Regions from separate parts of the Vibrio navarrensis genome, predicted to be linked through region 1. Evidence: predicted binding sites of a transcription regulator. Region 1 holds the regulator's gene; each other region holds the start of a gene.
What was found. Region 1 encodes CRP, which controls carbon source genes, mostly activating them, when cyclic AMP is high. Its sites were predicted from a motif close to TGTGANNNNNNTCACA; they were not measured.
Positions count from the first base shown of each region.

Region 2: deoD (purine-nucleoside phosphorylase) is a predicted target of CRP. The motif match lies at 3,929-3,944, and genes of this name have one in related genera.
Region 3: cdd (cytidine deaminase) is a predicted target of CRP. The motif match lies at 2,082-2,097, and genes of this name have one in related genera.
Region 4: recB (exodeoxyribonuclease V subunit beta) is a predicted target of CRP. The motif match lies at 3,927-3,942, and genes of this name have one in related genera.

Region 1 is NZ_CP065217.1:3,210,991-3,219,012, forward strand. Features, by position in the region: gene I3X05_RS15215 (hydrolase) at 1-265, shown strand, start outside; gene I3X05_RS15220 (YheU family protein) at 309-521, shown strand; gene I3X05_RS15225 (phosphoribulokinase) at 652-1,521, shown strand; gene crp (cAMP-activated global transcriptional regulator CRP) at 1,764-2,396, shown strand; gene ltrA (group II intron reverse transcriptase/maturase) at 2,456-3,748, opposite strand; gene I3X05_RS15240 (DUF1338 domain-containing protein) at 4,361-5,152, opposite strand; gene astD (succinylglutamate-semialdehyde dehydrogenase) at 5,336-6,793, opposite strand; gene astA (arginine N-succinyltransferase) at 6,811-7,830, opposite strand; gene I3X05_RS15255 (aspartate aminotransferase family protein) at 7,930-8,022, opposite strand, start outside.
Region 2 is NZ_CP065218.1:510,668-518,689, forward strand. Features, by position in the region: gene I3X05_RS19015 (L,D-transpeptidase family protein) at 1-488, opposite strand, end outside; gene phrB (deoxyribodipyrimidine photo-lyase) at 489-1,898, opposite strand; gene I3X05_RS19025 (MerR family transcriptional regulator) at 1,895-2,704, opposite strand; gene I3X05_RS19030 (YbgA family protein) at 2,694-3,647, opposite strand; gene deoD (purine-nucleoside phosphorylase) at 4,063-4,773, shown strand; gene I3X05_RS19040 (lactate dehydrogenase) at 4,824-6,293, shown strand; gene I3X05_RS19045 (hypothetical protein) at 6,462-7,958, shown strand; gene I3X05_RS19050 (GGDEF domain-containing protein) at 7,939-8,022, shown strand, end outside.
Region 3 is NZ_CP065217.1:1,462,773-1,470,794, reverse strand. Features, by position in the region: gene sbcB (exodeoxyribonuclease I) at 1-772, shown strand, start outside; gene I3X05_RS06580 (CidA/LrgA family protein) at 821-1,192, shown strand; gene I3X05_RS06575 (LrgB family protein) at 1,194-1,871, shown strand; gene cdd (cytidine deaminase) at 2,153-3,040, shown strand; gene purT (formate-dependent phosphoribosylglycinamide formyltransferase) at 3,175-4,350, shown strand; gene I3X05_RS06560 (thiopurine S-methyltransferase) at 4,430-5,083, opposite strand; gene I3X05_RS06555 (RelA/SpoT domain-containing protein) at 5,382-6,158, shown strand; gene ltrA (group II intron reverse transcriptase/maturase) at 6,220-7,512, opposite strand.
Region 4 is NZ_CP065217.1:2,751,689-2,759,710, forward strand. Features, by position in the region: gene recD (exodeoxyribonuclease V subunit alpha) at 1-211, opposite strand, end outside; gene recB (exodeoxyribonuclease V subunit beta) at 208-3,831, opposite strand; gene recC (exodeoxyribonuclease V subunit gamma) at 4,119-7,589, opposite strand; gene I3X05_RS13030 (DUF3413 domain-containing protein) at 7,843-8,022, shown strand, end outside.

The sequences.
Region 1 (8,022 bases):
GAATGCGCTCGATTACTACCAGCAGTGCTCGGGCTTGCACAAGTTACGTGAAATCCGCATTCCTACACAGATTATTCACGCCAAAGACGATCCGTTTATGACCGATGCGGTGATCCCCAAATTTGTCCTACCCGACAACATTGACTATCGCCTGTTTGATCATGGCGGCCATGTCGGCTTTTTAACCGGCAGCGCGCTGCATCCCCGCTTTTGGTTAGAAGAATCGCTGCCGATCTACTATGAAAGCTTGGCGGTTTCGGCATAATAGCGCGGCATTTCCTTATTGAGCATAAAGTAAAGAGGTATTTATGATCATTCCTTGGCAAGAGATCAGTGCCGATGCGCTGAGCAATTTGATCCGCGAATTTGTTCTGCGTGAAGGCACCGACTATGGCGAAAGCGAAGTCTCGTTAGAGCAAAAAATCGAGCAAGTAAAAACCCAGCTCAAGCGAGGTGAAGCGGTGATCGTTTTCTCGGAACTGCATGAAACCGTTGATATTCAGCTCAAGCAAAAATTTTAGTTGGCCGAGATTTTTACCGCACCTTATCCCATGACAAGCACGTGGAACGTGTTATAGTGGCCAAACGATTGCACATGCCGGAAGCCACATTCCGGCCCGACAGGTAAGTACTACAACGACAGGGTTTGTCATGTCAGCAAAGCATCCAATCATCGCCGTCACAGGTTCGTCCGGTGCCGGCACGACGACAACGTCAGAAGCATTTCGCAAAATGTTCAATATGATGTCCATCAAGCCCGCTTGGATTGAAGGGGACAGTTTTCACCGTTTCACTCGCCCCGAAATGGACGTTGAGATCCGCAAAGCGCGCGAGCAAGGGCGACATATCAGCTACTTTGGGCCGCAAGCCAACGATTTTCCGGCGCTGTCGGAGTTTTTCCGCCAGTACGGCAAATCGGGCACGGGTGAAGTGCGCCGTTATCTGCACACCTTTGACGAAGCCGTGCCTTACAACCAAATGCCCGGCACCTTTACCCCATGGCAAAAGCTGCCCGATAACACCGACGTACTTTTCTATGAAGGGCTGCACGGCGGGGTGGTCGATGGTGAAGTCAACGTTGCCCAGCACGTAGATTTTTTGATCGGCATGGTGCCAATAGTCAACTTGGAATGGATTCAAAAATACGTGCGCGATACGCGTGATCGCGGTCATTCGCGCGAAGCGGTGATGGATTCGATTGTGCGTTCAATGGACGACTATCTCAACTACATCACCCCGCAATTTTCACGCACTCACATTAACTTTCAGCGCGTCCCGACGGTGGATACGTCCAACCCACTCAATGCCAAAGGCATCCCGAGTTTGGATGAGAGTTTTGTGGTGATTCGCCTGCGCGGTATCAAGAACGTCGACTTCCCTTACCTATTGGCGATGATCGACGGCTCCTTTATGTCGCGACACAACACCTTAGTGGTGCCGGGAGGCAAAATGAGTTTCGCTATGGAACTGATTGTACAGCCAATCCTGCAACAACTGATTGAAACAGGCAAAATTGGCTAAAATTTGAGGCCGGTTCACGCTTACTTTTCATACCGTGATCATGTGCACAATTTTGCGTAGAAAATCCCATTCTCGACACGATTAAAATCAAGAAATCGTTTTCGAAAAAGGATACTATTTCAAACCGAAACACAAGATAGCTTGCAGCATCAATCAAGAGCTCTTATTCTAGCAAGTCTATAACAAGGCTTGGCTAAAATATGGATAGCGGCAAGCGTACCCTGCAGAGGAAGTGAGATATTATGGTTCTAGGTAAACCTCAAACCGACCCAACACTAGAGTGGTTTCTTTCACACTGTCATATTCATAAGTACCCTTCAAAAAGCACGCTGATCCACGCGGGCGAAAAAGCAGAAACTTTGTACTACATAGTGAAAGGTTCTGTTGCCGTGCTTATCAAAGACGAAGAAGGTAAAGAAATGATTCTTTCTTACCTGAACCAAGGTGACTTTATCGGTGAACTAGGCTTGTTTGAAGAAGGCCAAGAGCGTACTGCCTGGGTTCGTGCAAAATCTCCTTGTGAAGTGGCTGAAATTTCATTCAAGAAATTCCGTCAGTTAATCCAAGTCAACCCAGACATTCTCATGCGCTTGTCAGCACAGATGGCAAGCCGTCTACAAGTGACCAGCCAGAAAGTGGGCGATTTGGCATTCTTGGACGTGACTGGCCGCATCGCTCAGACACTACTGAACCTAGCCAAACAACCCGACGCAATGACGCACCCAGACGGCATGCAGATCAAGATCACTCGTCAAGAGATTGGTCAGATTGTTGGTTGTTCGCGTGAAACCGTTGGCCGCATTCTGAAAATGCTGGAAGAGCAGAACCTTATCTCTGCGCACGGCAAAACCATTGTTGTTTACGGGACTCGTTAATTTCACGCCAGAAATCGACGTTCAATCGAGTAGGAGGAGGCCTCACGGCCTCCGTCCTCTCACACCACCGTACAAGCGTGGGTCGCATACGGCGGTTCCGAATACACTTTTAGTGACTCATACCCATCTCTCAATGAGTAAAGCCCCCTCTCCTCGAACCATTTGATTGGCATTGCGTGATTCAACTGGGGCGAGAGTGCTAAGCGCCACCACCCTTTATCTGACATCGCCAGCTTCCACGCATTTCGCTCTGTTACACCTTGTCGTTGTAACCATGTCGCTATGCTGTATCTGCGTTTGCGCTGTTTCAGGCGGTAGCATCTCAACCGACGCCGTATCCATTCGTCTAAGCGCTGCATCGCACTTTGACCTATGGCGAGCTTGAAGTAGTGCTGCCAACCTCGTAGGTATTGGGTTAACTCGGTGAGGATTACCGACAACTCTCGACCTCGATTTCGCTTCGTTATTTTCCGCACTCGCTTCTTCATTTGAGCTTGTGCCGATTTTGATATCTGGAGGGTTCCGTCTATCTTGAAGCTATGGCTTAGGTAAGCTCGCTCCGTCACTCTTGTTGCTGCACTTTTCTCACGATTTACCGTGAGCTTTAGCTTCTGCTCCAAGAACTCCGTTATCGACTCTTTGACTCGATGGGCGGCTTCCTCACTAAGAACGTAGATTTGGCAGTCATCTGCATATCGACAGAACTTATGCCCTCTTCGCTCTAACTCTTTGTCCAGTTCATCTAATACAATATTGGAAAGTAACGGAGATAATGGCCCACCCTGTGGTGTTCCTCGTTGTCTTCGCTCTACTAACCCATCTCGCATTAAGCCTGCCTGTAGATAGGACCTGATGAGCTTTAATACTCGTTTATCACTAATGTCCTTAGATAATCTGTGCATCAGCCTATCATGGTTCACCGTGTCGAAGTATTTGGCTAGATCGATATCCACTACATAACCCCGCCCTTCTCTGATATAGCGGCTTGCTGCCGCAAGCGCATGATGCGCACTGCGGTTCGGCCTGAACCCGTAGCTGCTGTTGGAGAACGTCGGCTCATAGAGCTCTGACAGTACTGATGTGATCGCCTGTTGGACTATCCTATCCAGTACCGTAGGGATACCTAATTGCCTGACGCCACCATTCGGCTTGGGGATTTCTACACCCAGAACTGGTTGAGGTTGGTAGCTTCCGTCCAGAAGACTCTGGCGGAGCGCTTGCCCATTTGAAGCTTGTCGAAGTTTAGAGATGGTCGCTGTGATGTCGAGTCTGTCGACACCTGCGCACCCCTTGTTCTTCTTCACGCGTCGAAGGGCATGGTTCAAATTCGCTGAGGAGCTGATTTGTTCCATCAGCGGAGTGGGGGTCACCAAGACTCGTCCTCCTTTCTACGCCGATCATGCTTGTCATTCTTCGTGACCATGAGCTTTACTTGCGGTATTGCCTATTGGGACGTAGAGATGTTTTCCATCTTGCTATGACTCCACATCATTGAGTAAATAGTGACTGCTTCTTGATATATTCAGTTCTGGCCTTCCTTTGAGTTGTACTTCCTCAAAGTACTATGCCTTCTGCTGACTTCTCATTGCCCATCACACAACATCACTGCTGTGTTGGTCTCATCTGAGACAGGCAATGAGCTCTCCCGAGGTAAGACGTTGCTCTTTCCCTTGGTCATGCCTGATTTACCTATACACACTTCCCGTCGAGGCATTGGGCTATTCTATCTATTGCTAGGTTACCCAAGTTGTACAGGCCTACTATCAGGTTTCTGTTCGTCACAACCAAGTTTTGCCGTTTGCTTCCTTCAGGTTTCACCTCACGGTGAACACCCTTGCATAGGCTAACGGTTCTCGCTCGACTGAGCCCGTAGAGGACTTTCACCTCCTAGATCAACGCCATGCTCGGCGCACAATTGCAAAAAGCCACCCTGCGGTGGCTTTTTTGTTGGTTCGTGATGCGTCTTAGCCGTTGGTGCTTTCAAAGATCTTGTCTGCCGACGCGGCCACAAAACCTGGGTACAGATCGCCGTTTTCCATCGGGTAGCGTTTGGCAAACTCGTAAAAACCACCGGGAATGATTTCACTGCCTTCAATAAACTGCACCGCCACTTTATCTGCCATCGTGGAAGATTGCTCCAGCAGCACTTCCGGCGTGCCCTTCACTTCACCGCCAATTTCATTGATGGTAAAGCCCGCTTGACGTAAGTGATCGTTCACGCCTTTCACCGAGTCAAATGCTTTGAGCTGATTGACGCTGACCGTAAAGTGATTCGCGCCGTAACCATGCGCCGCCAACCAAGAGGCATATTCACTCTCTTTTGCCAGCGTTTGATAGTCCGCAAAACTCAAGTCCCACAAGCGACCAGCGTAAAGGAACTCGTGGCCTTGCAATTGGCTTGTATCCACTTGAGCAACCAGTTTTTTCACAATCGCTTGCAGCGCCTCTGAGCATTCATCGATTTTCAGCGCACTGATGAAGACTTTAGGCTGAGTCGGATCAGGGTGCTCAAAATGTTTGGCTACTAATTTTTTGCTTTCAAACAGATAGTCGCCACACGCTTTGTAGCCTAATTCGATAAACGGTTTCGCCAGAGTTTCAATGCCAAGCGGCTCGACGTTAAACGTTCGTAGCGCGATATGGTCGTTGATCAGGGCTACATCTTCTTGCAATAGTTGATGCACTTTCGCCGCGGAAGGACACAGGCGTTGGATATAGTCGTTCCATAGCGATTCAAATAACACAGCTGGCGTCATAACGCCTCCTTGTTGTATCGGTTCACATTATCAGAGTATCGGGAGTGGACTGCGGCGGTGCGTGCAGAAATCACCGCCGCAATCCTCAACCTGTGACGTTCATGGTTTGAAAGCAAACAAGCCTGCACTACCAATGATGGCTCGAAGTAGCGCAGGTCAGAGACCTAAAGGTCGTTATCGTTATTAAAGTTCCACACCCGGGCTAAGCGTGGCGGGTAGTTCCGTTTGCGCCCCTTCCATTGATGCCATTGGGTACGCGCAATAATCGGCGGCATAGTAAGCACTCGGGCGTAAGTTGCCCGACGCGCCCGGTCCGCCAAATGGCGCATCGCCACTGGCGCCCGTCAGTTGGCGGTTGCGATTGACAATGCCAGCACGGATGTGATCGACAAAGTACGCCCACTCGTTATCGTCGGTCGAGACTAACCCAGCCGACAAACCAAAACGGGTGTCATTCGCCAGCTCAACCGCACGCTCGAGTCCTTGATAGCGCACCACTTGCAGCAGTGGTCCAAAGTACTCTTCGTCAGGCAAATCTGCGATCTGAGTGACATCAATAATTCCCGGTGAAACAAAGGCGGCCTCGCCCGCTTTGGCTTCAATTAAGCTTTCACCGCCGAGCGACTGCAGATTGGCCTGTGCGTCTAAGATAAAGCGCGCGGCCGCCTCAGAAATTTGTGGCCCCATAAAAGGCGCAGGGTCGGCAAACGGCTGATCAACTTTAAGTTTTTGCACCGCGTCAACCAGACGAGTAATGAGTGCGTCGCCCTTTTCCCCCAGCGGCACATACAAACGGCGTGCACAAGTACAGCGCTGACCAGCACTGATAAATGCCGATTGAATGATGGTGTAAACCGTCGCCTCAAGATCGCCGTACTGCTCTGAAATCACCATCGGGTTGTTGCCGCCCATTTCCAGTGCCAGCATCTTGCCGGGTTGACCAGCAAACTGACGATGCAGCAGATGGCCCGTGTTGGCGCTGCCAGTAAACAGCAGGCCGTCGATGCCTTTGGACTGCGACAAGGCAATCCCAGTCTCTTTACCACCTTGTACTAGGTTTAGCACGCCACTTGGCAGACCCGCTTCTTGCCACAGTTTCATCGCAAGCTCTCCCGTCCAAGGCGTTTGCTCGGACGGTTTAAACACCACGGTATTGCCAGCTAACAGTGCGGGCACAATGTGACCGTTTGGTAAGTGCGCCGGGAAGTTATACGGGCCAAAGACGGCCATCACACCCAGTGGGCGGTGGCGCAAGACAATTTGGTTGCCAGCGGCTTCTTTTTGCGACTCGCCAGTGCGTTCATGATAAGCGCGGATCGAAATGGCAATTTTGCCTGCCATCGCTGCCGCTTCCGTGCGCGTCTCCCACAGCGGTTTGCCGGTCTCTTTGGCGATCACTTGAGCAATCTCTTCGCTGCGCGCTTTAACACGCTCGGCAAAGGCCAGCACGTAGGCTTCGCGCTCGGCAAACGTGAGCTTCTTCCAGCTCAGAAAGGCGTGACGCGCCGCTTTCACTGCTTGCTCGACTTGCGGCTCAGTGGCACCTTTGCCACGCCAAACCACTTGGTTGTCATAAGGCGACAAGGAGGTGAACTCTTCGCCTTGCCCTTCTACCCATTCACCTGCAATCCACTGTGTCATCGTCTTTCCCTTAATCATTACTGCGCTAGCATGCGTACGTATTCGCCATCTTCCACCATCAGAGCCTGGGCCACTTTCGGTGACAAAATCACACTGGAAGAGGCTTGGTCATACGCGGCTTTGGCTGCCGTGGCGCGGAAGTTTTCAAATGAGGTATTGGCTATTAAAAAGTCTTGCGAGCTGGAGTGCTCCGCAACGCGCACTTTCGCTCGCACTGAGTGGCGTACCGATTCAATATTACGTAGGTCACACTCCACCGTGGGGCCGCCATCAAAGATGTCAACGTAACCACGGCTGGTAAAGCCTTCTTTCTCAAGCAGCTTGAGCGCTGGACGAGTATTTTCATGTACCACGCCGATCACCGCTTGCGCTTCTGGGCTCAGCAGGTTGATGTAAATCGGCAGCTTAGGCATTAAATCGGCGATGAAGCCTTTTTTGCCGATACCAGTGAGGTAATCCGCCATGGTGAAATCGATGGAGAAGAAATGGTCCTGAAGCCATTGCCAAAATGGCGAGTTGCCATTGGCATCCGACACCCCACGCATCTCGGCGAAAATGGTTTTCGAGAAGCGATGCGGATGTTCGGCCATCATCAAAAAGCGGCATTTCGACATCAAGCGACCGTTGAGCCCTTCACGGAATTTTTCCCGCAAGAACAAGGTACAAATTTCACTACAACCGGTGTAGTTGTTGCCAAAAGTGAGCAGCTTCACCACGTTGTTGACGCCAAGTTTTGGCGAGGAATGGACAATTTTGCTGATGTGGTACGAGTAAAAAGGCACGTCCCAACCAATCGCCGCTTCAATACCTGTGGTTCCGGCGACTTCACCGCTTTCGGCATCAACGCCGACCATCAGGTAGCCTTCATCGCCCGGCTCACAAACGTCGTGTTTGGCAAAGCTGTATTCAGAGTGTGTAATTCGATTGGTTAACAGTTCTTCATTAACCGGCAGAGATGTGAATCCGTGTCCCGATTCCACTGCACATGTGTGCAGTGCGTCATAGTCCGACATTGCAATAGGGCGAACAACTAGCATCAATACTCCCTCCAGATGCATAGAAGGCCCTAGGTTTACTACCTAGGATGTGATGTAGACGCCCGCCGCTTCCTGGGTAGGCGTCTGTTTGAGAAGCGTTTAAACCAGAGTGGCGATTGCTTTATCCAGTTTCGCCAAGCCTTCTTCTATTTCTTGTTTAGTGATCACCAGTGATGGTGTAAAGCGCACCAC
Region 2 (8,022 bases), on a different replicon from region 1:
TCAATACCTTTCTTAAGATACTCTTTACGGATAGAAGCGGGCGGCGTCCACGTTGGGTTCGGTCGTTTTTCACTGATTTTGGTCACCATTTCTGGCGTGTCTCGGCCAATACGACCAATCCCGACTGGGAACACGTGTACCTTGTTGATTTCAGGCTCAAAATAGTAAAGACGCAGCTCGGCCAGATTGATCACTATGCCTTTGTATTCCACAGGCGGCAGGATCATCTGTGTTGGTACTGAGAGCACGTAACCCTCTTGCGGCAAGAAAGGATCAACCCCTTTATTGGCCGCCATCAAAGCAAGAAAACCGACATCGTAGTGCTTGGCAATATTGGCCATGGTTTCACCACTTTCAACTACATGGTGCTGAATGCGGCCAATCAAGCGGCTCCCTTCCCGCGGCAAATCAAATGTCGCCGCCCATAAACTGCCACTGGCCAACAGAGAAATAAAATAAGCCGATAATCGCGCCGTCTTGCCTTTCATCTAGTCGCTGTCCTTTGCTCTTTTGTACTCCGCTAAGGTTATCTCTCTTTCCCGTTTGTGATCAACCATCGGCGCTGGGTAACTGAGCATGCTTTTCCCAGGCCAGTTCCACGGCTGATGAATGTATTTATCGGGTACACTTGTCAGCTCAGGCACCCAGCGGCGAATGAAGCGACCATCCGGGTCAAATTTTTCCCCCTGACTGGTCGGGTTGAAAATGCGAAAATAGGGCTGACCGTCGCAACCTGTGGATGCCGACCACTGCCAGCCGCCATTATTGGCTGCAAAATCACCATCAATCAGATTTTGCATAAAATACTGCTCGCCATCGCGCCAGTTGAGGTGCAAATCTTTGGTGAGAAAACTCGCCACGATCATGCGCAGGCGATTGTGCATCCACCCGGTTTCGTTGAGTTGGCGCATCGCCGCATCGACTATCGGATACCCAGTTTGGCCTTGCTGCCACTTTGTAAGCCATGCTGACTTACCCGGCCAAAAGAGTTTGTTTTCCCATTCGACAAAGCCCGCCCCTTTTACCAACTTAGGTTCAAACCAAATCAGATGTTGATAAAACTCGCGCCAGATCAGCTCACTCAGCCACGTTTCCCGCCCCGGCGATAAAAACGCTTGCTGCCAATGCAAACGCACGATGCATTGGCGTACCGACAACGCGCCTAACGCTAAATAGGGCGATAACTGACTGGTGCCAGCCACTGCGGGAAAATCGCGCTGCTTGTCGTAGCTATCCACCGACGTTGAGCAAAAGTCCCTGAGGCGCTGCAAAATCGCAGTGCTGTCTGCTGGCCAAGCATCGCTGGCTTTTCTCGGGAAAGAAAATGGCGCGTCAGGCGTTAAAATTTGCTCAGCCAAGCTTTGCGGTAAGTGACAAGGTGCAACCGCAGAAGAGGTGGCAATCACGGGCAGCGTAAACTGGCTTAACCAAGCACGTTTAAACGGGGTAAAGACTTTGAAGTACTCGCCCTGCTTGTTGCGCACTGAACCAGGTGGCATTAGACATTTGTCGTGAAAACTTTGTAGATGCATGCCGCTTTGCGCTAACTCAGCTTCCAGCCAATGGTCACGCGCCTGCTCATTCACTTCATATTCAGCATTGATCGCCACGCTATCTGCGCCGAGCCGCCGAGCCCAGCTAGCAACTTGTACTGCACTCTGTTGGTAAGTGTCCACTTCGGCGTAAAGCATAGGAATATTGAGCGCCGCGAGGTCGCGTTGCAACTCAGGTAAGCGACGCCAAATCCAGTCTGCTTGAATAGGCGCCATGTGCTGAGATTGCCACTGCTCTGGCGTGGCGACAAAACAGGCGACCACCTGCTGCGAGTTTTGTGTTGCATATTGCAAAGCGGGGTTATCGATCACGCGCAGATCGCGTCTAAACCAAACCAGTTTCATTGACTTTCCTGCTCAAAATGGAGTTTGCTCAGCACTTCTGACAGCGTGATCGTTGAATTTTGCTGTTGCAGTTGACGCACAATACTTTGCTGCTTCTCCTGCAGCGCACGATTGGAAAACAGGTGCACCCGCTGATATTTAGCTAACACATCGGCTTGCAGCAAACCACTGACATCATCAACGTGATCAATCAAAGTGATATGCCAGCCTTGATCGCTCAAACGCACTGCTTCTATCCAGCTTGCCAACGAATCACTGCTTTCATAACTGATAATCAAACACTTACCTTTGCTCGCCGCTTTGTTCTCGGCATCCAATACGGCGGCTAAACGACGCACAAGGATCGAACGCAACAACCCTTTTTGCAGTGAACGGTTAGCGCTTTTCACCAACTCCACAGACTGCAATATCGGCGATAGAAACTGCTCACACACCACGTTGAAGGGGTACTCGCGCAGCACAGTGTTTAATAGGCTTTCCACTTTGCCTGCACTGAGATCGGCTAACGCAGAGAGCATAGCTTCGACTTCTTCAAGCGCTTGGCTCTCTAGGCGGCTAATATCGGCCGTTTGGCCCAACAAGGCCTGCACTTTACCAATCGCGACCCCTTTGGCCAGCCAGCCTTGGATATCGCGGATCATCGCCAAGTTTTCTTCATTGTATAGCCGATGACCTTTTTCGGTCCGTTGCGGCTGAACGAGATTGTAGCGACGCTGCCAGGCTCTGAGTGTCACTGGCTTCACGCCCGTCATTTCTGCCACTTCGCGGATGGCGTAGAGTTTCTCTTCTGTTTGCTTACAAACCATAACGTAACTTCAATTCCTGAGGATGAGGAGCCAAAAATTTCTGACTTTGCAGATAATCATCGGGATAAGTGTTGAGATAATGTTTTATCAGTGTCAGTGGCGCCAACAAAGGCAGCATGCCTTGACGATACTCGTCAATTGTTCGAGCCAACTCTGCTTTCTGCTCTTTATTGAGCACTTTCTTAAAATAGCCCTGCAAGTGCATCAACACATTGGTATTGTTTTTGCGACTGGCACGGTGGGTTAATGCACGCATCAAATCCTCTCGATATAAGGGGATAAAGGCTTCCAAGTCGTACTCAGCAATCGCGGCAACCAAGCGGCCAAGCTCACGATAGGATTGCGGGTGGTGGGCCATCAAGGTCAGTTTATAACGTGAGTGGAAATCGACAATGCTCTTGCGCGTACGCACGCGTGCCACATTCTGATTAAAATCATGCAAGCAATAAACGCGGGTGATGAAATTTTCACGCAATACCGGGTCGTGCAGTCGGCCATCTTCTTCTACGGGCAACCACGGCATTTTGCGCATCAAAGTCTGCGTGTATAAGCCGACCCCCTCTTTCTCCGCGCCATGCTGTTTATACACCTTGACCTTTTCCATACCACAGGTTGGCGACTTGGCGCAGACAATATAACCACTCAACTCTGCGTCCATCAGTTGCGATACTTTCTGTTCGGAATAGGCCAGCATTGCATGCGAGTAATCCTTGTCAGGATTTTTGCTCTCCACTAAAGCAATGCGTTCGGCGTCCGAGACCAAACGAATTGTCGGGCGTGGCACAGGCATGCCCATCCCCACTTCCGGACAAACAGAAACGAAATCCATATATGCGCCAAGATCCTGGACAACAAATCGACTCAGTTTGTGTCCAGCGTCAAATCTGACTTTATCGCCAAGCACACAGGCGCTGACGCCAACTTTGATACCTGTCTTTTCCATCACACCACACCTTGTACAAAAAAATCTCCTGTATAGATATAGCAAAAAAACCGTGAGTTATACAAACTTTCTTTTTGTATACGTACAGATTTTCGCAAACAGAATAGGTTACTTTATGATTAACAAGGTTAATATCTTGTGAGTACAGTCAACGAATTACATCATTCTCATTAACAGCCAGCCAAGTTTACTATTGGTTTGCCAGAGACAAATCGATTGCCTTTTTGCTTTCAACATATTTAGTTATCAATAGAGACACAAAGACATAAATCAAAGCAATCTGTGAGCACTGTCTCATGGAATATCCATTTATCTAGCTAGTATTGCCTCAACGAACAGAAACAGTTTCAACAGAATTGGTAATTAGAATTCACTTTTGATGATAATTACCTCAATAGAAATATTGGAGAACGCTATGGCAACCCCACACATCAACGCACAACCTGGTGATTTTGCAGAAACCGTCCTGATGCCAGGTGACCCGCTGCGCGCGAAATACATCGCAGAAACCTTCCTCGAAGACGTTAAACAGGTTTGCGATGTGCGCAACATGTTTGGCTTCACTGGCACTTACAAAGGGAAGAAAGTCTCTGTGATGGGCCACGGCATGGGCATCCCATCCGCGTGTATCTATGTGCACGAGTTGATTGCAGAGTACGGCGTTAAGAACGTGATCCGTGTCGGCAGCTGTGGCGCCGTACGTGACGACGTAAACCTGATGGACGTGGTCATCGGTATGGGTGCATCTACTGACTCTAAAGTGAACCGCATCCGTTTTAACGATCACGACTTTGCCGCTCTAGCAGACTACGGCCTGCTTGAAGAAGCGGTTAACCAAGCACGTGCGCAAAACGTCCCTGTAAAAGTGGGTAACGTGTTCTCTGCCGATCTGTTCTACACCCCTGAAGCTGATATCTTCGAGAAGATGGAGAAACTCGGCATCCTAGGTGTGGATATGGAAGCTGCGGGCATCTACGGCGTAGCCGCTGATCTCAAAGCAAAAGCGCTGACTATTCTGACCGTTTCTGACCACATCATCCGTGGTGAAAAACTGAGCTCAGAAGATCGTCAGAAGTCATTCAATGACATGATGAAAGTTGCTCTAGAAACCGCAATCAATATCTAAACTTTTGGCCGAGTTCGCTCGGCCATCCGAATAATCCCGAGGGGGTGATTGTGTCTAACGGCGAACTGCCAAAAGACGCAGATGGGTTACAACTCAACTTTTGTAAAACATTGGCGTGTGACAACTTTGGTCTGAGCGATGCAAAGCGATACGTTTTGCAACATGCGAACCCTAAGCGTCCAGCGATGGTCTGCCGTGAATGTGGTGCTTTCCCCCCCTTACTTAACAACCGTGAAGTGCTGAACGAGCTGCATCGCTTGCGTCAGCTTCACAGTGACGGCCTGCCAGCTTGCCGCAACGACGATTGCGCCAACTTTGGCCTATCCGTTCATACTCACAAACACCTCTACCATGCGTTTGGCTACAGTGGCGATCGACAAAGATATCGCTGCAAAAACTGCCAATCGACTTTTGTCGACAAATGGTCTGGGGCAAATAAAAAGCTGCAATTCCAAGAAAACTTGATGGGCCTGCTGTTTACGGGCTACTCAGTGCGAGAGATATGCCGCAAACTGCACATCAATCCCAAAACGTTTTACGATCACGTCGATCACATCGCTAGCCGTTGCCGCCGCAAATTGGCTACCATTGATGCGCGCTGGGTCAATCATGCGCAAAGTTATCAGCTTGCTTCCCATTATGTTCCGTTACAGCCGAACAGTGATAACGGCGTGTACTGGATCGCGTCTGGCGAGGCCCAATCCGGCTATATTCTCTGCCAACACGTCAACTACTCGGCCAATGAAGAACCTTTAGGCTCGGTGGATCATAACCCTTACGAGCCGGTTTCTCGTTTTGTCTCTCCCGATTACGTTGCCGAAGCCAAAGAAGCGGCAGGAGCACCGTCAGACTATTTACGCGAGCGGATTGATCAGAAATATCAAACTATTCTGGCACGTGGAAATGTGGAAGACCCGATAGGTAACATGACGGTGTTTAACTATCCGTCAAAAGGCGCAGTGGTTCGTCCGCCATACACTTCTTACGCTCACTATCTTCATGTATTGGATATGTGCAACGACGCTTGTCGTGTCTCGATTTACATGCCACAAGATCCATTGCTGCGCTCTGCGGCGCTGAGTGTTTGCCTCTCGCGGATCAAGAGCCAGAATGTTGACCTGATGTATGTTGAAGAAGATGCGGACTGGAAAATGGATCAGCCTTTTGAACGAGTCGATATTGTCTATATGAGCTGGTGGCGAGATCGCTGGGCAATCGCCAATCAAGGCGACATGCAAAAAGGCATCTGTTATCTTGCCGGCAATAATAACCATCCTGAACAATGGTTTAGTACCGCTACTACACGCAACATCGCCTTCTTCCAGCGTCGCTTCCAAGTTCTGTTTGAAAGCTTTATCAATGAACCAAGACGCAAACTCCGCCCCGGAGGCATTTTGTCACTGCTGGATATATTCAGAGCGTGGCACAATTTATGCTACCAAGACAAACAAGGGCAAACCGCTGCACAGCGGCTCGGCGTAACTGAAAAGCCACTGACACTCAAACAGCTTTTGTCCTAATGCAGCACTGTAGAAGGTTTAACCTGAGTTAAGAATGTGAAATAACGCCCAATATTCATAACCCAGCGGCAGCGAGCGGAACAATTAAGCCCGGATATAGTGCTAATTTTTGACACGTCAATATAATGAAAGTGTTAGACGCCCTCTTTACTGTCACGGATGTAAACTTTGGATAAAAGCCAATTTCAGTTAGATACAGAACTCAGACAGCTCAAGGCTCGCATCAATCAAGAGCCAGAAGCGGTATTCAAAGTCGCTGAACAGTGCTACGTCCGTGCGGAACAGATTCTCTACCCTGAAGGTGAAATTCGCGCGCTGCTGATCCTCTCGCAGTGCTGTTGGGACTTGATGGACTATCGCCGTGGGCTGAAGTTTGTTAAAGACGCCTACAGTAAACAAAACCGCTTAGATAACGACGATCATCTTCCGGAAATTCTCCATCTTCACGCCCTGCAATACTGGGGACAAGCCAAGTATTACTCCGCCCAGCAGTATTGGATAAACACTCTTGAACAATCCGCATTGGTTGATGAGGTGGCGATCCAAATTGAGGCTCTGATTGGCCTTGGCAATGTTTGGCGCATCACGACAGACTACAAACTTGCCGCCGCCACCCATGCACTCGCGGTTAAAGTCGCCAATAACGCCCGCATTGATTGGCTGGAAGGCAAAGCACGGATTTTGCTTGCCTGGGACTACTACCTGCTCAACAACTATGTGGAAATGTTAACCGTGCTGGACGGTGCAGCCGAAGTGCTTAAGGATTACCACGACAAAACATGGCAAGCCGAAATCTGGGATTTTCGTGGATTAGCCTTACTTGGGCTAGAGCGGCTTGACGCCGCCGACGAAGCGACGCAAAAAGCCCATGAACTCGCCGTTGAGCACAACCTGACGTGGATGAAAGCCCATTCGTATATAAGCCGAGCGCGCTTGGAACTACTGCGTAAAAATACCCTCAACGCGGCGAAACTGCTCGCGCAAGCAGAAGCGTCCGCCGTTCGTTTTGACAATGGCGAACTGCTCAGCCAAATTTGCTTTCAGCAGTCTAAAGTCGCCGAAGAGCAAGGCAATTATGAGTTGGCATATCAAGCCTTTCAGAAATACCGCCGCCACTCACTGCAGATGCTCAGAGAACAAACCAGCCGCGTCAGCATGGACAAAGCTCGTGGCTCAAAAAGACAACTGGAGCAGCGCGCTCGTAAACTGATCAACCGCATACGCGCGCAGCACGAATATGATCCGGAAAAGCAATTTTCCAATGTGGTGTCCGAGACTTATTGGTGGGAACAACTGGTTCTGTTTAAGACCGAACTGAAAAAAGGCAACCACGCGGTGATCATGATCCGCCACAGCGACTCTGCGTATTTAGACGTTTGTACTGAACTGGCGCACAGCCTCTCCACCACTAAAGATCTGATTTCCCGTTTGAGCGCCGACCATGTTGCGATGCTGATCAGTGAAAAAGAACAGGCGGCCGAAGAGTTGTTCGCCATATTCTCCAGTATGCTGAGCATCTATCCTTGGAAACGCAAAGGTTTGAACGGCGCCCTACCCGAAATCACGCTGCACGACATTCTCACTTTTCCGTTTACGCTAGAGCAGTTGGAAGAGAGCCAAAGAAAAAAGACAAAGGTAAAGAAGCATGGAAAAGCTGCTGAATAAAGTCACCGATGCAGGTTTTGATCCTGCCTCCGTGGCCGGAGAAGAGGCCATTATTCTTTGGAAT
Region 3 (8,022 bases), 1.7 Mb from region 1:
GCTGATTGATATCGTCAATATGACCCCCTTGATGCACGTATCCGGCATGCTTGGCCGTGAATGCCAGTACACCAGTTGGGTGGTACCTTTGGCTTGGCATCCGACCAATAACAACGCAGTGATCGTGATCGATTTGGCGAAAGATCCACAGCCACTGTTTGAGCTAAGCGCCGAGCAGTTACACGAGCGGCTCTATACCAAGCGAGAAGATCTTGACGAGCTGCTGCCAGTGCCAGTGAAATTGGTACATCTCAATAAATGCCCCATTTTGGCCCCTGCAAAAACGCTGACGGCAGAAAATGCGGCGAGCATTGGCATCGACCGCGAGCAGTGTTTGGCCAACTTAGCACAGATCCGTCAACACCCAGAAGTGCGTGAAAAGTTGGTGCAACTTTTTTCCATTGAACGCGAGTTTGCCGATAGTGACGATGTCGACAGTAAATTGTACGACGGTTTCTTCTCACCAGCCGATCGCGCCGCGATGGAGATAATTCGTCAAACCGAGCCAAACAACCTCGCTGCGCTCGACATCACCTTTAACGACAAGCGTATTGATCCGCTGCTGTTTCGTTATCGTGCGCGTAACTATCCGTGGACATTGGATGAGAGCGAACAACGTCGCTGGGCCAACCATTGCCGAGAGTACTTCGAAAGTCGTATTGAAGAGTACATGCTCAATTTGGAAAACTTGGTGCATGAGCACGAAAGCGATGAAAAGAAAATAGCGATATTGAAATCGGTTTACCGCTATACTGAGAGCTTGATCTCATAATTATCGAGCGCCATACGGCGTTGACTTAGCAGTGTGTTTCTACTCAAGATGAAATTCTCTTTGAAAACCCTACTTGGCCTGATGTTGTCATTTGGCCTTATTTTTCTTTCGCTCAGCATCGGCATGGCGATTTCCCACTGGCTAGAAACCTCCATTCCTGCCAGCGTGATTGGCATGCTGGTGCTGTTTCTCGCCATGGCGAGTGGGCTGGTCAAAGTCGAGTGGGTCAAGCCGGGCGCAAGTCTGTTGATCCGCTACATGATTTTACTTTTCGTGCCAATCAGCGTGGGTTTAATTGAGCATTTAGATCTGTTACTCGCCAACGCGCTGCCCATTTTAGCCAGTGCGATTGGTGGCACCTTGATCGTCTTGGTCAGCCTCTCTTGGCTACTTGATCGCATTTTGCGTAAGGAGAGCTAATATGTGGTTACTGGTTACTCTCCTGGTGTTTTTCTTTGCCCGCTGGCTGGCGATAAAAATCAACAAGCCGTTGGCGAACCCTTTGCTGATCAGCATCGGCATTTTGATCCCGCTGCTCACTTATCTGAAAATCCCGTTTGAACGCTATTACGCCGACAACCAGTGGATCAGTGACATGCTGCAACCCGCTGTGGTGGCGCTGGCTTATCCGCTTTACGAGCAGTTGCCGCAAATCAAAGCCAATTGGCGCATCATCACTTTCGCTTGCCTGATCGGCAGTGTGATGTCGATGATGACCGCGACCGCTATTGCTGTGCTGTTTCACGCCGACATCACGCTTATCGCCAGTTTACTGGGGAAATCAGTCACCACACCGATAGCGATGGAAATTTCCAGTCAGTTGGGCGGCGAAGCGGCGGTTGCTGCCATCCTCGTGCTGCTGGTTGGCTTATTTGGCGCGATTCTCGCCTATCCTATTTACAACTTTATTGGCATAAAACACCCGATCGCACGTGGTTTAACCATGGGCACGGTATCGCATGCACTCGGCACCGCCACTTGTGCGGAGAAGCAGCCTGGCGATGCCGCATTTTCTTCACTTGCTCTGGTCCTGTGCGGCGTGATCACCTCTATTCTCGCACCCAGCTTCTTCGCTTTCGCCCTTTGGGCATATCACTAATGGTCAGGCCCAATCTCGGGCCTGTACGCGTTGATCTTAAACCGTCAATCACTCGCTAAAATGGCAATATTGGTGTTAACTGTAGACTTTGAAAGATAAAAATCGCCTTGGAAAAAACTGCGACCTCGTTAACAGTTATTTTCGATGCAATCGAATACATGTGTGAGCTCACTCTAATTATGCAACGTGCAAATTCGTTGCATTTTTAAATGTGAGATAAATCACTGTAGGTTTTTGTCGTTCGCATAGAATATCCTTCCATGCAATAACAAGGATTCATCATGAAGAGTCGTATTGAACAAGCGCTAGCAAGCGCACCGGCATCAATTTCTCAATACCTTGCACCTATCGTTTCAGACGACCATTTTGACGCGACCCTTTCCAAACAGCAGTTCGATGAACTATTGGAAAAAACAGGACTGGCAGACAACGAACTGCGTGTCGCGCTGTTGCCTTTCGCGGCGGCTTATTCTTACGCCCCCATCTCAGAGTTCTATGTTGGCGCGATTGTTCGCGGTCTATCCGGAAAGCTCTATTTTGGCGCGAACATGGAATTTAATGGCGTACAACTGGGCCAAACCGTCCACGCCGAACAAGCGGCGATCAGCCATGCGTGGATGAAAGGCGAAGAAGGCATTGCTGACATCACCATTAACTTCAGCCCTTGCGGACACTGCCGCCAGTTTATGAATGAGCTCTCTACAGCGAAAGTGCTGAAAATTCAGCTACCTCAGCGCGACGAGAAAGTACTGCACGATTATCTGCCCGATTCTTTTGGCCCAGCTGACCTTGGCATTGAGTCCGGCCTGATGACGAAAGTCGATCACGGTTTTTCCACTGACGAGAGTGACGAGCTGCTCAAAGCTGCCATCTCGGCGATGAATCGAAGCCACGCGCCCTACACACACAACTTGAGCGGTGTCGCTCTGCAAGTGCGTAGCGGCAAAACCTATCTGGGTGCTTATGCGGAAAACGCCGCTTTCAATCCTAGCCTCCCACCGCTGCAAGTGGCCTTGATGCAACTGCTGCTCGACGGTGAACGCTTTGAAAACATCCAATCTGCTGCTTTGGTCGAGAGCCATAAAGGCAAAATCAGCCACCTTGCGTGCACCCAATCTACCCTTGAAGTGATCAACCCTGATATTCCGGTCACTTACCTCAATATCTAACGCATTTCCGTTTGCCCTGTTTTACGCAGGGCTTTCTTTTTTCCCCACTGGCAAACGTTTGCTTTGCTTGTGAATTTGGGTATCATCCCTCGCTGATTATCTTATTGCTCTCACTCTCTAAGGAAAAACAAACTATGTTCGGTACAGCTACCCGCGAAGGAGCAACTCGTGTACTACTGCTGGGTTCAGGCGAGCTCGGTAAAGAAGTGGCGATTGAGTGTCAACGCTTGGGTCTGGAAGTGATCGCCTGCGACCGCTATGCAGACGCTCCCGCCATGCAAGTGGCCCATCGCAGCTATGTGCTTAATATGCTCGATGGCGACGAACTGGAAAAAATCATTAAAGCGGAAAAGCCCGCCTTCGTCGTACCAGAAATTGAAGCTATTGCCACCGATAAACTGGTAGAGCTAGAAGAACAAGGCTTAAACGTGGTTCCTTCTGCCAAAGCCGCCAAACTCACCATGAACCGCGAAGGCATTCGCCGTTTAGCGGCTGAAGAATTAGGGCTAGTCACCTCGCCTTATCGTTTTGCTGATAACTACGAAGAGTTTGTCGCTGCGGTTGAAGCGGTCAATATCCCGTGCGTGGTTAAGCCCGTGATGAGCTCTTCTGGCAAAGGACAGAGCGTGATCACATCTGCCCAAGATATCGAGAAAGCTTGGCAATACGCACAAGAGGGCGGCCGCACTGGCGCAGGTCGTGTGATTGTCGAAGGGTTTATCGATTTTGATTATGAAATCACTTTATTGACCGTAAGAGCGGCTGATGGCGTGCACTTCTGCGCGCCAATTGGGCATCGCCAAGAAGATGGCGACTACCGCGAATCTTGGCAGCCACAAGCCATGTCAGAAAACGCGCTTAAAGCCGCAGAGTACACTGCTGAAGAAGTCGTCAACGCCTTGGGTGGCTACGGCATTTTTGGCGTTGAGCTGTTTGTTAAAGGCGATAAAGTGATCTTCAACGAAGTGTCACCTCGCCCTCACGATACTGGCATGGTAACTATGATTTCTCAGGAAATGTCGGAATTTGCATTGCACGTACGCGCCTTTACTGGAATGCCGATTGGCAAAATCGTCCAGTACGGTCCTTCCGCTTCAGCGGTGGTACTTGGCAACGGCAAATCAGCCAACATCCGTTTCGATGGGATTGCCGATGCACTCGAAGCGCCGCAAACACAACTGCGTTTGTTTGCCAAGCCGGATATCGACGGGCGTCGTCGCCTTGGGGTTGTCCTCACTCGTCGCCAAGGTTTAGAAAAAGCGATTCAAGGCGCGATAGACAGCGCGAAAAAAGTAAAAGTGATTTACTAAACTGGGACCGTTTCAAGCGATACCATTCTCATGACTGAAAAGGGTTGGCATTTCGCCAACCCTTTTACTTTCAATTCAATTAGGCAATAGATTCAATCAAGTAAACATGCTCAGCAAACCGACTTAACCCTTTTTGCGCAATTTTAGGATGACGTTCATCGGCAATGTCTTCAAACAGATGTGTCACCTTCATACCCGCGAAAAGGCGCTCTACTTCGCTTTGCGCGACGCTAAAAGGCGGTCCTGACATCTCTTCTTGCGGATAATCCAAGGTGATCAACAAAATCCGCCCACCCGGGTTTAATAGCGAACGCACTCGCTGCACGTATTCAAGCCGCATCTCTTGGGGCAGCGCAATCAAGGCTGCGCGATCATAGACAATGTCTGCTTTGGAAAGCGGCGCCGTGAAGAAATCACCAGCATAAATGGCGAGTTCATCAAACTGATACAGCTCATGTTGGCCTGACAGTGTGGTCACCGTCGGGGTGTAAAAGTGCTCTGCAAAAAACGCCCGAACCGCAATTTGGCTGAGCTCTGCCCCTTCGACGTGGTCATGTTTTGTCGCCAGCCAAGCTAAGTCTTCCGATTTACCACACAGTGGCACAAGTACCTGTTCACTGCGCTTAGGCTTTGTTTCCTGCCAGAAGCGCACCAGCAGAGGATTAACGTCTTCGAGGTGGAAACCGATATGATTGGCGGCCCATTTGCTGTGCCAAAATTCTGGATCTCTCATGGCTATCTTTCTTTCAAAGTGACTTTCGCCCTAGCCTAACCAAAAAGAAGCGCTGAAAACAGAAAAATGTTAAGCCCATTCACCTTGTGTTAATCGAACGACGTTAAATTAGCAACTAAACGGAAAAGACGACGTCGAAGACGGTAACCATAACAACGTGATGCGGAACACAGTTAAACAAGGTATTAACTCGCAGGTCTTGTTTTTTGTCATCACACCCCAATTAATTAGATAGCTTGATTTGTGTTTTAGCCTTTACCTGCACCGTTTACTAGGACAAACAAGTTAAGGAGAATGAATGAGCTTACTTCTTCGTACTACCGCACTGATGCTTTTGTTACTGAGCCGTGCTCCCGCATTTGCGGCTATTCCAAACGACCCCTCGAATCAAGAAGAGCCGCGGGCAAATAGCCAAGGTCAGGTCTCTTCCAAGCTTTTCCGCCACAGCCTGAGTGGTTTATACGGCATTCAATCGACTGATACGCAGCCCACTCAGCCCTACAGCGACTTCGACATTCTTTACAGTAAAGCGCACCAAGCCCAGCTTGAGTTGGAAACCATTGTCAAAAGCACGGCCCTGCTAACCGATACTCATCCCTATTTTGCAGGGGTAAAATCGGCGCAACGAGCTAAAGAGAAAGTCGCGTTAGAGTTGCACGGTGATGCGAGTCGAATCACTGACTTGGCTCGCGCAACGATTGTGGCCAATGACGTAGCTAGCCTAGTGAGTGTATACGAGGCTTTATCGCGAGAAACTCGCATTGTTAAAGTGAAAAACCGCTTCAAAACGCCAGCCGAGTCAGGCTACCGTGATTTGAACCTGTTGGTGCGTTTGCCCAAAACCAACCTAGTGGCTGAAGTGCAATTGCACTTAAAAGCGATTGCGGATGTAAAAAGTGGTCCAGAGCACGATCTGTATGAGCAGATCCAAACCATGGAACGTCAAGCTTGCGCAGCTCAGCGCGACTTAAATGAAATGGAGATGGCCGCAATCAAACAACTGAGGAATCAATCGAAGAACCTTTACCAAGAGGCTTGGCAACCGTATTTGACTACACATCTAGAAGCTGCGTAAAACACTAGATCAAATGGCCAGCTTGAATCGAGTAGGAGGAGGCCTCACGGCCTCCGTCCTCTCACACCACCGTACAAGCGTGGGTCGCATACGGCGGTTCCGAATACACTTTTAGTGACTCATACCCATCTCTCAATGAGTAAAGCCCCCTCTCCTCGAACCATTTGATTGGCATTGCGTGATTCAACTGGGGCGAGAGTGCTAAGCGCCACCACCCTTTATCTGACATCGCCAGCTTCCACGCATTTCGCTCTGTTACACCTTGTCGTTGTAACCATGTCGCTATGCTGTATCTGCGTTTGCGCTGTTTCAGGCGGTAGCATCTCAACCGACGCCGTATCCATTCGTCTAAGCGCTGCATCGCACTTTGACCTATGGCGAGCTTGAAGTAGTGCTGCCAACCTCGTAGGTATTGGGTTAACTCGGTGAGGATTACCGACAACTCTCGACCTCGATTTCGCTTCGTTATTTTCCGCACTCGCTTCTTCATTTGAGCTTGTGCCGATTTTGATATCTGGAGGGTTCCGTCTATCTTGAAGCTATGGCTTAGGTAAGCTCGCTCCGTCACTCTTGTTGCTGCACTTTTCTCACGATTTACCGTGAGCTTTAGCTTCTGCTCCAAGAACTCCGTTATCGACTCTTTGACTCGATGGGCGGCTTCCTCACTAAGAACGTAGATTTGGCAGTCATCTGCATATCGACAGAACTTATGCCCTCTTCGCTCTAACTCTTTGTCCAGTTCATCTAATACAATATTGGAAAGTAACGGAGATAATGGCCCACCCTGTGGTGTTCCTCGTTGTCTTCGCTCTACTAACCCATCTCGCATTAAGCCTGCCTGTAGATAGGACCTGATGAGCTTTAATACTCGTTTATCACTAATGTCCTTAGATAATCTGTGCATCAGCCTATCATGGTTCACCGTGTCGAAGTATTTGGCTAGATCGATATCCACTACATAACCCCGCCCTTCTCTGATATAGCGGCTTGCTGCCGCAAGCGCATGATGCGCACTGCGGTTCGGCCTGAACCCGTAGCTGCTGTTGGAGAACGTCGGCTCATAGAGCTCTGACAGTACTGATGTGATCGCCTGTTGGACTATCCTATCCAGTACCGTAGGGATACCTAATTGCCTGACGCCACCATTCGGCTTGGGGATTTCTACACCCAGAACTGGTTGAGGTTGGTAGCTTCCGTCCAGAAGACTCTGGCGGAGCGCTTGCCCATTTGAAGCTTGTCGAAGTTTAGAGATGGTCGCTGTGATGTCGAGTCTGTCGACACCTGCGCACCCCTTGTTCTTCTTCACGCGTCGAAGGGCATGGTTCAAATTCGCTGAGGAGCTGATTTGTTCCATCAGCGGAGTGGGGGTCACCAAGACTCGTCCTCCTTTCTACGCCGATCATGCTTGTCATTCTTCGTGACCATGAGCTTTACTTGCGGTATTGCCTATTGGGACGTAGAGATGTTTTCCATCTTGCTATGACTCCACATCATTGAGTAAATAGTGACTGCTTCTTGATATATTCAGTTCTGGCCTTCCTTTGAGTTGTACTTCCTCAAAGTACTATGCCTTCTGCTGACTTCTCATTGCCCATCACACAACATCACTGCTGTGTTGGTCTCATCTGAGACAGGCAATGAGCTCTCCCGAGGTAAGACGTTGCTCTTTCCCTTGGTCATGCCTGATTTACCTATACACACTTCCCGTCGAGGCATTGGGCTATTCTATCTATTGCTAGGTTACCCAAGTTGTACAGGCCTACTATCAGGTTTCTGTTCGTCACAACCAAGTTTTGCCGTTTGCTTCCTTCAGGTTTCACCTCACGGTGAACACCCTTGCATAGGCTAACGGTTCTCGCTCGAC
Region 4 (8,022 bases), 460 kb from region 1:
CGAGGCCCTGCCCGTGTGAATCGATTAATGGTAGACAGATGTGGCCGCGCCCGACTTCCGTGCTGACCAGTGCCGCTAACAGCGCCAATGCCTCATCCTCACTTTGCGAGGCAATCAAACGGGCGAACTGGTAATCGAGCTGGCGCAGACTGCCTTGCTTGGCAAGATCGGCAAGTAATGACAAAAAATGCATCGCTGAATGGGCGCTCATAGTAACTCCATCTGACCGGATAGACTGCTGGCTGGCTCTTGTGGCTCCTGACCATCCAGCAGACGATCCATTTGTTGTAAAAACGCCAGCGAAGGGCGCGCCGAAAAGATGCCGCTGCCACTTTCGCCATCCATGCCACGCAGAAACAGGTAGTAGACGCCGCCAAAGTGACGCTGGTAATCGTAATCCGCGACTCGGCTACGTAAAAAGCGGTGCAGCGCCAAGGCATAAATCTGGTATTGCAAATCATAACGGTGATCGACCATCGCCCCTTTGAGCGCTTCGCCGTGATAAAAGTGCGTCGCATCGCCTAAGTGGTTGGATTTCCAGTCGAGTACGTAATAGCGTCCTTTGTGTTCAAACACTAAGTCAATAAAGCCTTTGAGCATGCCTTGCACAGTTTGAAAACCGAGGTCGCCAGCTTGGGCAGAGAGCGGATCGTGCCGCTGGCAAACACGGTTGAGCGCGGCGGCGCTCAGCACTTCGATGGGGAGAAAGAACTCCATCTCGACCAAACGCTGACTAGGCGCTTTGTCTCGAAGGCGCAGTGTTTTGCCATCCAGCGGCGTCTCCAGCACAGTATCAATTAAGCGTTGCAGTACGGGTAACCAATCACTATCAATCTGCTCTTGCGCCATCAGCTCTGAGATGACTTGGGTATTGTGCTCTGATGTGGCTGGCTCGGTAAACTCCACCTCTTCAAACAGGGCATGCAAAAACGTGCCCGGACGGGCGCCGCGAGGGAAGTTAAAAATATTTTTCTCCACTTCCAGCACCGCGCTCTCATCTCGCTCCGCCGACGAGTCGATATCAAAGCCGCCGAGTTCCAAACTGACATCGTAATCACTGTGCTGCGATCCTTGTTTGACCAAGGCAGAATAACTGGTCATGCGCCACAGACGATCAATCGGCGTGTGCAGCTCTCGCGCCGCGAGCGCACCGACGGGCTGCGCACTGGGCTGAAATTTTTCCTCCGGCAGCGGCAACGGCGCGCAAACGTCGACGCACGCCAACGCCGCTTTTTGCTGCAACAGCGCCGCAGTGAGATCGGCAATACCGCCCTGTTGACCATTTTGCAGCAGGTAGCCCATCGCACTTTGATGTACCCCTGTCGGCTCTTTGGTTGAGCGGCCATTGCGCAGCGGCGCACTACCGATAAAACAGCCATACACGGCGCGGGTCAGCGCCACATAGATCAGGCGTAAATCTTCGGCCAAGCGCTCTTTGTCTGCCTGCTTTAACGCCGCTTCGTGGCGGGTGATATCCAGCACCGTAGTGTCACTGTGCGCGTCGTAATATTTCGCTTCACTCGCCTCTCGGGCAGCAAAAACAAACGGCAGAAACACCAGATCGTATTCCAACCCTTTCGATTTGTGGATGGTGACGATCTGCACCAAATTCCGTTCTGATTCCAAGCGCTGGATCTGCTCGTCACTGCCGCCCATGCCCGTTTGTGCATCACTGATCGCCTGTGCCAGCCAGCGCAGCAAGCCGTGGTCACTGTCGAGCTCACCACTGGCTTGCTGCAACAGCTCACCAATGTGCATCAGGTCCGTCAGTACTCGCTCACCGTTCTCTTCACCGAGTAGGCGCTCTGCGACGTGGCGCTTAGCCATCACCGAACGCAGCATAGGCAGCACGCCACGCTGCTGCCACAGGCGACGGTACTCGCGAAATTCATTCAACGCCGTATCCCAAGCCAGCTCGTCATTGTTAAGCGCATCAAGCGTGGCGGCATCTAAAGCAAACAGCTCAGACGCCAGCGAAGCGCGCAGCGCGCGATCGTTGTCTGGGGTTAACACCGCTTGCAAAAGACGCTGGATGTCCTGCGCAACCGGACTAAGAAAGACGCTGTCACGATTGGAGAGATAGACACTAGCGATGCCCTGCTCTGCCAATGCTTTTTTGATCAAACGTCCTTCACTCCCGGTTCTGACCAGCACCGCAATGTTGCCCGGCAAAATGGCTTTTCGCTCTTCTCCTCGCAGCAGCCACGCATGGCCTTGTTGCGACTGGCTGAGCACGTGCTGAATTTGACTCGCGCTCGACGCGGCCATCACTTGCTGGTACTCGCCTTTGCTGACCGGGCCTTGCTGCGCCTCTTGCAACCAGTAAGTGAGCGCAGGTTGCTTTTGACCACCCATGATCCAAAAGCGATGTTCCGCACCCGGGCTGGCGCTAACGGGCAGAAAGGGAATGTCTTGATCGTAGATAAACGGGCTATCCGGCCGTTGGAACACCTGATTAACCGCCTGCACCATCTCGGCACTCGATCGCCAGTTGGTGCCAAGCGTATAGTGAGCACTCACTTGATTACGCGCTTTGATGTAGGTGAAGATGTCTGCGCCGCGAAAGCCGTAAATGGCCTGCTTGGGATCGCCAATCATAAACAGACCGCACTCAGGATGGTTGAGATAGATACGGCTGAAAATGCTGTATTGCAGCGGGTCGGTGTCCTGAAATTCGTCAATCATCGCCACCGGATAGAGGATGCGAATTCGGCTGCCGAGCAAATCTTGCTCATCATTATCAATTGCTGCGGATAACTGGGTGAGCAAGTCATCAAAAGAGAGCCACTGCTTCTGCATTTTGGCTTTCGCCAGCCAAGTGCGGCACTGCGCAATCGCATGAGCCAACAGCGGCGCTTTTAAACTGATCGGCTGAGCAAGAAAGGCATCAATAGCGAGAAAAATCTCATGCTCGGGCACCACGCCCTGCGGCGTTTTCTCTGTCAGTTCGGTTTGTGAAAACTTGACCAACTTGTCCGGAAAATCGTAGCTGCTGGTTTCACTAGCCGCCCACTGATTGACGGCGGCGAGCCATTCTGGCATCGACTTTTTGCTGTAACTGCGTTTATTGACATCGGACGCCGAAATCAAAGGCATGAGGTCGTCTTGCACCGCGCGCCAACGCGCTTTTAAGTCGGCAATTTTTTCTAGATTGGCTTGATGCAATTCGGCCAAACTGCCTGCCATCGGCTCTACTGTCAGTTTGAGCGGCGCGCCCGTTAAGTAGCAGCCAATCTCAGCGAGCAGTGCCGCTGGCGAGCTCCACAATTGGCGCACTTCCGCGGCCAAAGCCTGCGGTAAAGGATAGAAATTGCGTCGCCAGTAGTCGGCGACCACCTGCGCTTTGAGCTGACTTTCATCGGTGACGAACTCATTGTTGAAACGGCTACCGGACTCAAACGCGTTTTGCGACAACATGCGCTGACAAAAACCGTGAATGGTATACACCGCAGCCTCGTCCATTTGCCGTTCCGCTTGCAACAAGATCTGCGCGGCCTGACGATGATCGTCAATCTCGGCCAACAGCGGCTTGATCACCGCATCATCACTTTGCCCACGGGAAAACGCCAATCTTGCGGCATGAATGCGCGCGCGGATCCGATCACGCAGTTCGGCCGTGGCCGCTTCGGTAAAAGTCACCACCAGAATTTGATCGACGGTTAACGGCACGCGGTGGCGGGTATCGTCACTGCCGTGGCCGAGCAGCAAGCGCAAATAGAGGCCCGCGATGGTGAAGGTTTTGCCCGTTCCGGCAGACGCTTCAATCAAGCGCGCGCCATGCAAGGGAAACTGCATGGTGTGCAAAGGAATGGCGACAGGCTTGTCAGTCATCGGCGTAATATCTCCGGATTATCTGCTAATCGAACTGTGATCAAACATCAAAAATTCTATGAATATATGCAAAGTGTATAAATATTAGGATGTTGTGAGATCTCACTCACGGAAGCTCTGTGCGGCTCTGGTTAGTATGCGCCTCACGAGCTCTGCCGTACTGTTGACGGTATTCTCCATCGAATCGTGGTCCCTCTGACCTCGTGGCCGTACAGCGAACGCCCTACACCAATAATGATTTTCTGGCGGCCACTCTACTCTTGCACTTCTCATCATCACCCGCACTGTCAAGACGCATCCTCACCGTCAACCACACTCAGCCTTGCTCCTTGCAACACTAAACTACTGAGCAGACGGACTTCATGCACCAACGTTTCGTTCCACTGCGGCCAGATGCGCGCAATATAGACATCACTGCCCTCACCTGCGCCTAAAAAGCCATCGTTAAAGGTATCGGCCATTTTTTTGTGGGCTTTTTCTTGGTCATCAACCCACTGGCCGCGGTTAAAGCCCGCTTCAATCGCCGCCAAGGCGGTGTGCGGGAAATAGGCTAAGGGGCGATTCATCCCTTCGACAAACAGACGCACCAGCTCGGCAAGCAAGGCTTTGGCTTGCTCTGGTTGAGTAAGCGCCGGGTAGATAAGATGCTGCACGCCCTCTTTGCGATCGTAACCAATCAGGTGTGTCGGCTGAGCCAAGCCACTGGCGGACATCGCTAGGTGATCTATCCAGCCAGCCAAATAATCCTGCGCGCGGATCCGGCCACTGCGGTAACGTATCAAACCACATTGATAATGACGCGTTAACCAGCCCGTTAAGCGGATCGGCTTGCCTTCGCCAAGCAGATCAAAGGTCAAATCGATCTCGATGTCTTCTTGCTCACGTACTGCGAGAAAGGTCAGCTTATCCACCAGCGCTTCTGCTTGAGCACGGTTAGCGGCAAACTCGATTTCACCAAAAGCGCCAACGGGCAAATGGCCGCAAGCTCGCTGCTGTTGTAAAAACTGTTCAATCACCGCTTGTGGATCTTGCTGAGCCACACTCGCTTCAAGCAAGCGGTCAAGGAGCTCATCACGCAATTGAAAACTGCTGAGCCCGTCGAGAGTAAAAGGCTCATCATCTTCCATCACCGGCAGCGGCGGTTCAAACAGGACTTTTAAGCGGCGATTGAAAAAGTACTGGACCGGTAAACGCCAGAAGCGGTGCAGTTCAACCAGATCCAGCTCGTAAGGAAAACTTATCCCCAACCAATAGTCATCCAATGCACGTAAAAATGCGCCGCGGCTTTGATTGAGTGAAGTTTGACTTTGCAACTGCGCGGCCGGGATCCACTCTTTGGCGTAGCTGCTCATCTCACCTTGAAACGCGCTAGGGCTGAACGGCACCAAAGGATGATGAGTTTGTATGCTGCGCACCAAACGCTCACCGGAAGCATCCACCGCCAGCGCTTCATCGCCCACCAAACAGTAGTTTTGCTGGCAATATTCCAGCAGTTCAGAGACCAGCACCGAAGGCACCCGCTCGCTGTTATCTTGCACCGAGCGGCCCACATAACTGATGTACAGCGTCTGCTGCGCAGAGAGCAAGGCTTCGAGGAACAGATAACGGTCGTCATCGCGGCGTGAGCGATCGCCCGGCCGAGCGCGGCCGTTCATCAGATCAAAACCTTCCGGCGGCACCGTGCGCGGATAAACGCCATCGTTCATGCCGAGCAGACAAACGGTGCGAAACGGGATAGAACGCATGGGCATGAGAGTACAAAAGTTGACTTGCCCGGCGAGAAAACGTTGGCTGACCCGCGTGCCCGACAGTTTGTTGTGCAAGTATTCACTCACCACCGCCGGAGACAAGTCCGCGCTAAATGCGGCATCGCTCAACTGCTCTTTCAGTTGCGTTAAGGTGTCACGAATCGACTTAAGCGCCACTTCTCCATCCAGATCGACCTGAAAGAAATCATCCAGCAAGTCATTCAAAGCGTCACGCCAGTCATCTACTTGGAGGTTTTGCGCTAATTTGCTGCGATATTCGGTAATTTTTTGAATAAAGTGGCTCAGTTTGCCCGCCAGCTCAGCCCCCATTCCTTGCACCTCGTTGTAAGGTGCAATCAGTCCGCTACGCGATTGAAATAAGCCCGCCGTATCGGCCATGGCATAACCGAGCAACATGCGACGAATGCCAAACTGCCAGGTATTTTGCTCGGTTTGCGGCAGTTCGAACTCACCGCCCGTGTGCTCATCCAGCCCCCAGCGAATGCCGGACGCTTCGACCCACTGCTTGGCTTGCAGAAAATCGTCATCACTGAGTGCAAAACGGCGCAAAATCGCCGGCGCTTCCAGAAGTTCGAGCAGTTCTGACGCTAAACAGCGCGCTTGAGGTAAGTTCAGCAACTGTAGAAAAGCGCTCAAAATCGGGCTTTCCTGCGCGGCACTGCGGTCTGAAATTGAGTACGGAATGAAGCGCTCGCCCGGCGCGTTACCAAACACCGCCTGAATGGCCGGGCTGTAGGCGTTGATGTCGGCCACCATGATGATAATGTCGCGCGGTTTTAGACTGGGATCGGCGTCAAACATCGCCAGCAAACGGTCGTGCAGCACCTCCACTTCCCGCATAGGGCTGTGGCAAACGTGCAGTGACAGTGACTGATCACCCAGTGAAACCACCTGTTTGTGCCCACTGTGGTCGAGTTGATTGTCGTCTTGGTGCTCTTCTAAATTGAGAATGTCCGCTTGCAACTGATGCAGCAGAGTGTCGCGTTCCACCTCAACAAACGCTTCAATCTCATGGGATTCGAGCTGCGAGAGCAGATACATATTATCCCGCCCCAATTTGCCCATCGAGGCGAGCAAACTGTTACCGACCATTTGGCTATGCAGTTCATCGGCAAGATTATCTTCAATCGAGCCTTTCAACTGCTCACTTTCACCCAGCGCTTGTGAATGGTCTTGTTGCCACACTACATGCTGACGATGCTTGGCCGCCAAGCGCGCGAGAAACTTGCGATCGCGCACGTCTCCCCAGTAGTAACGACAAGGGTTGGTGAACATCAGATGCACATCGATATGCTCTCCGAGCGCTTTAAGCGCATCGAGATAACGCGGCGGCAGCGACGAAATACCAAACACAAACAGCCGCTCGGGCAGTTGTTCAAAAGTTGCCGATGATGCTTGCAGAGTGTGAATAAAGTCTTGATAGAGGTTGGCACGATGATAGGGCGATTGCCCTAACGCCAAGGTGTGCTGATAGAGCGCCTGCCAAAGCGGCGCCTGCCAAGGGTGCTCATCCGCAATTTCCTCCACCGCTTGCCCAACCTCCCACTTGGCGATCCACTCGGGGCGATAGACCAAGTAACCATCGAAAATATCGGCGATTTTCTCGGCCAGCTGGTAGAGCCGGCTGCGGTCTTCATCTTGCTGCAAATAGCGCGCTAGAGGGGTAAACGCAGGTTGATCTAGCATGCCCGGCAGCAATTGCATCAGTTTCCAAGTCATGGCTTCTTTGTTAAATGCGCTGCGCTTGGGCACATCCGGCAGTACCTTGGTAAACATCTCCCAAATAAACGTCGCCGGCAGCGGAAACTCAATATTCGCCGCTACACCAAACTCTTTGGCCAGTTCGATCTTTAGCCACTGCGACATCCCCGGACTTTGCACCAAGATGCGCTCTTGCGTGAACGGGTTTTGCAGCGGCTCTCGGCGGATCAGTTCCACCAACAGAGATTTAAGAACATCAACCTGATTAGAGTGATAAACAGTAAACAAAATAAGGCTTCCGAGCAGTAAGCGTGACTGTGCCTAAGCTTAACATACGCCTGCAAAATCAAGCACCGCTGTAACTCACTGATTTGCTAAATGGTTATAACGCATTCCATACAAATTTCTTTAGCTGTCCAAGTGAACTGTAAAATATTACTGACACAGTGATACAAAGTGTGACATACCCCACAACTATTCCATGTTAAAAAACGCCGTTTTATACTCTTCCGCTTTCCAATCTTGCAGAGGGCCCTTTCGTATGCTGCGTAAACTGTCTGACAACAGCGCTTGGCTAGTCGCTTTTTTTGTCTGCTTTAGCCTGTTTCTGGCTCTGGCTTGCTATCCATTTTTGCTCCCAGCCGATGCACAGCAAACGTTCAGCACTTTGCAAGTGTTCTATCTGATCGCCACTCAACTCGGCTGGCTGGGATTATTGGCC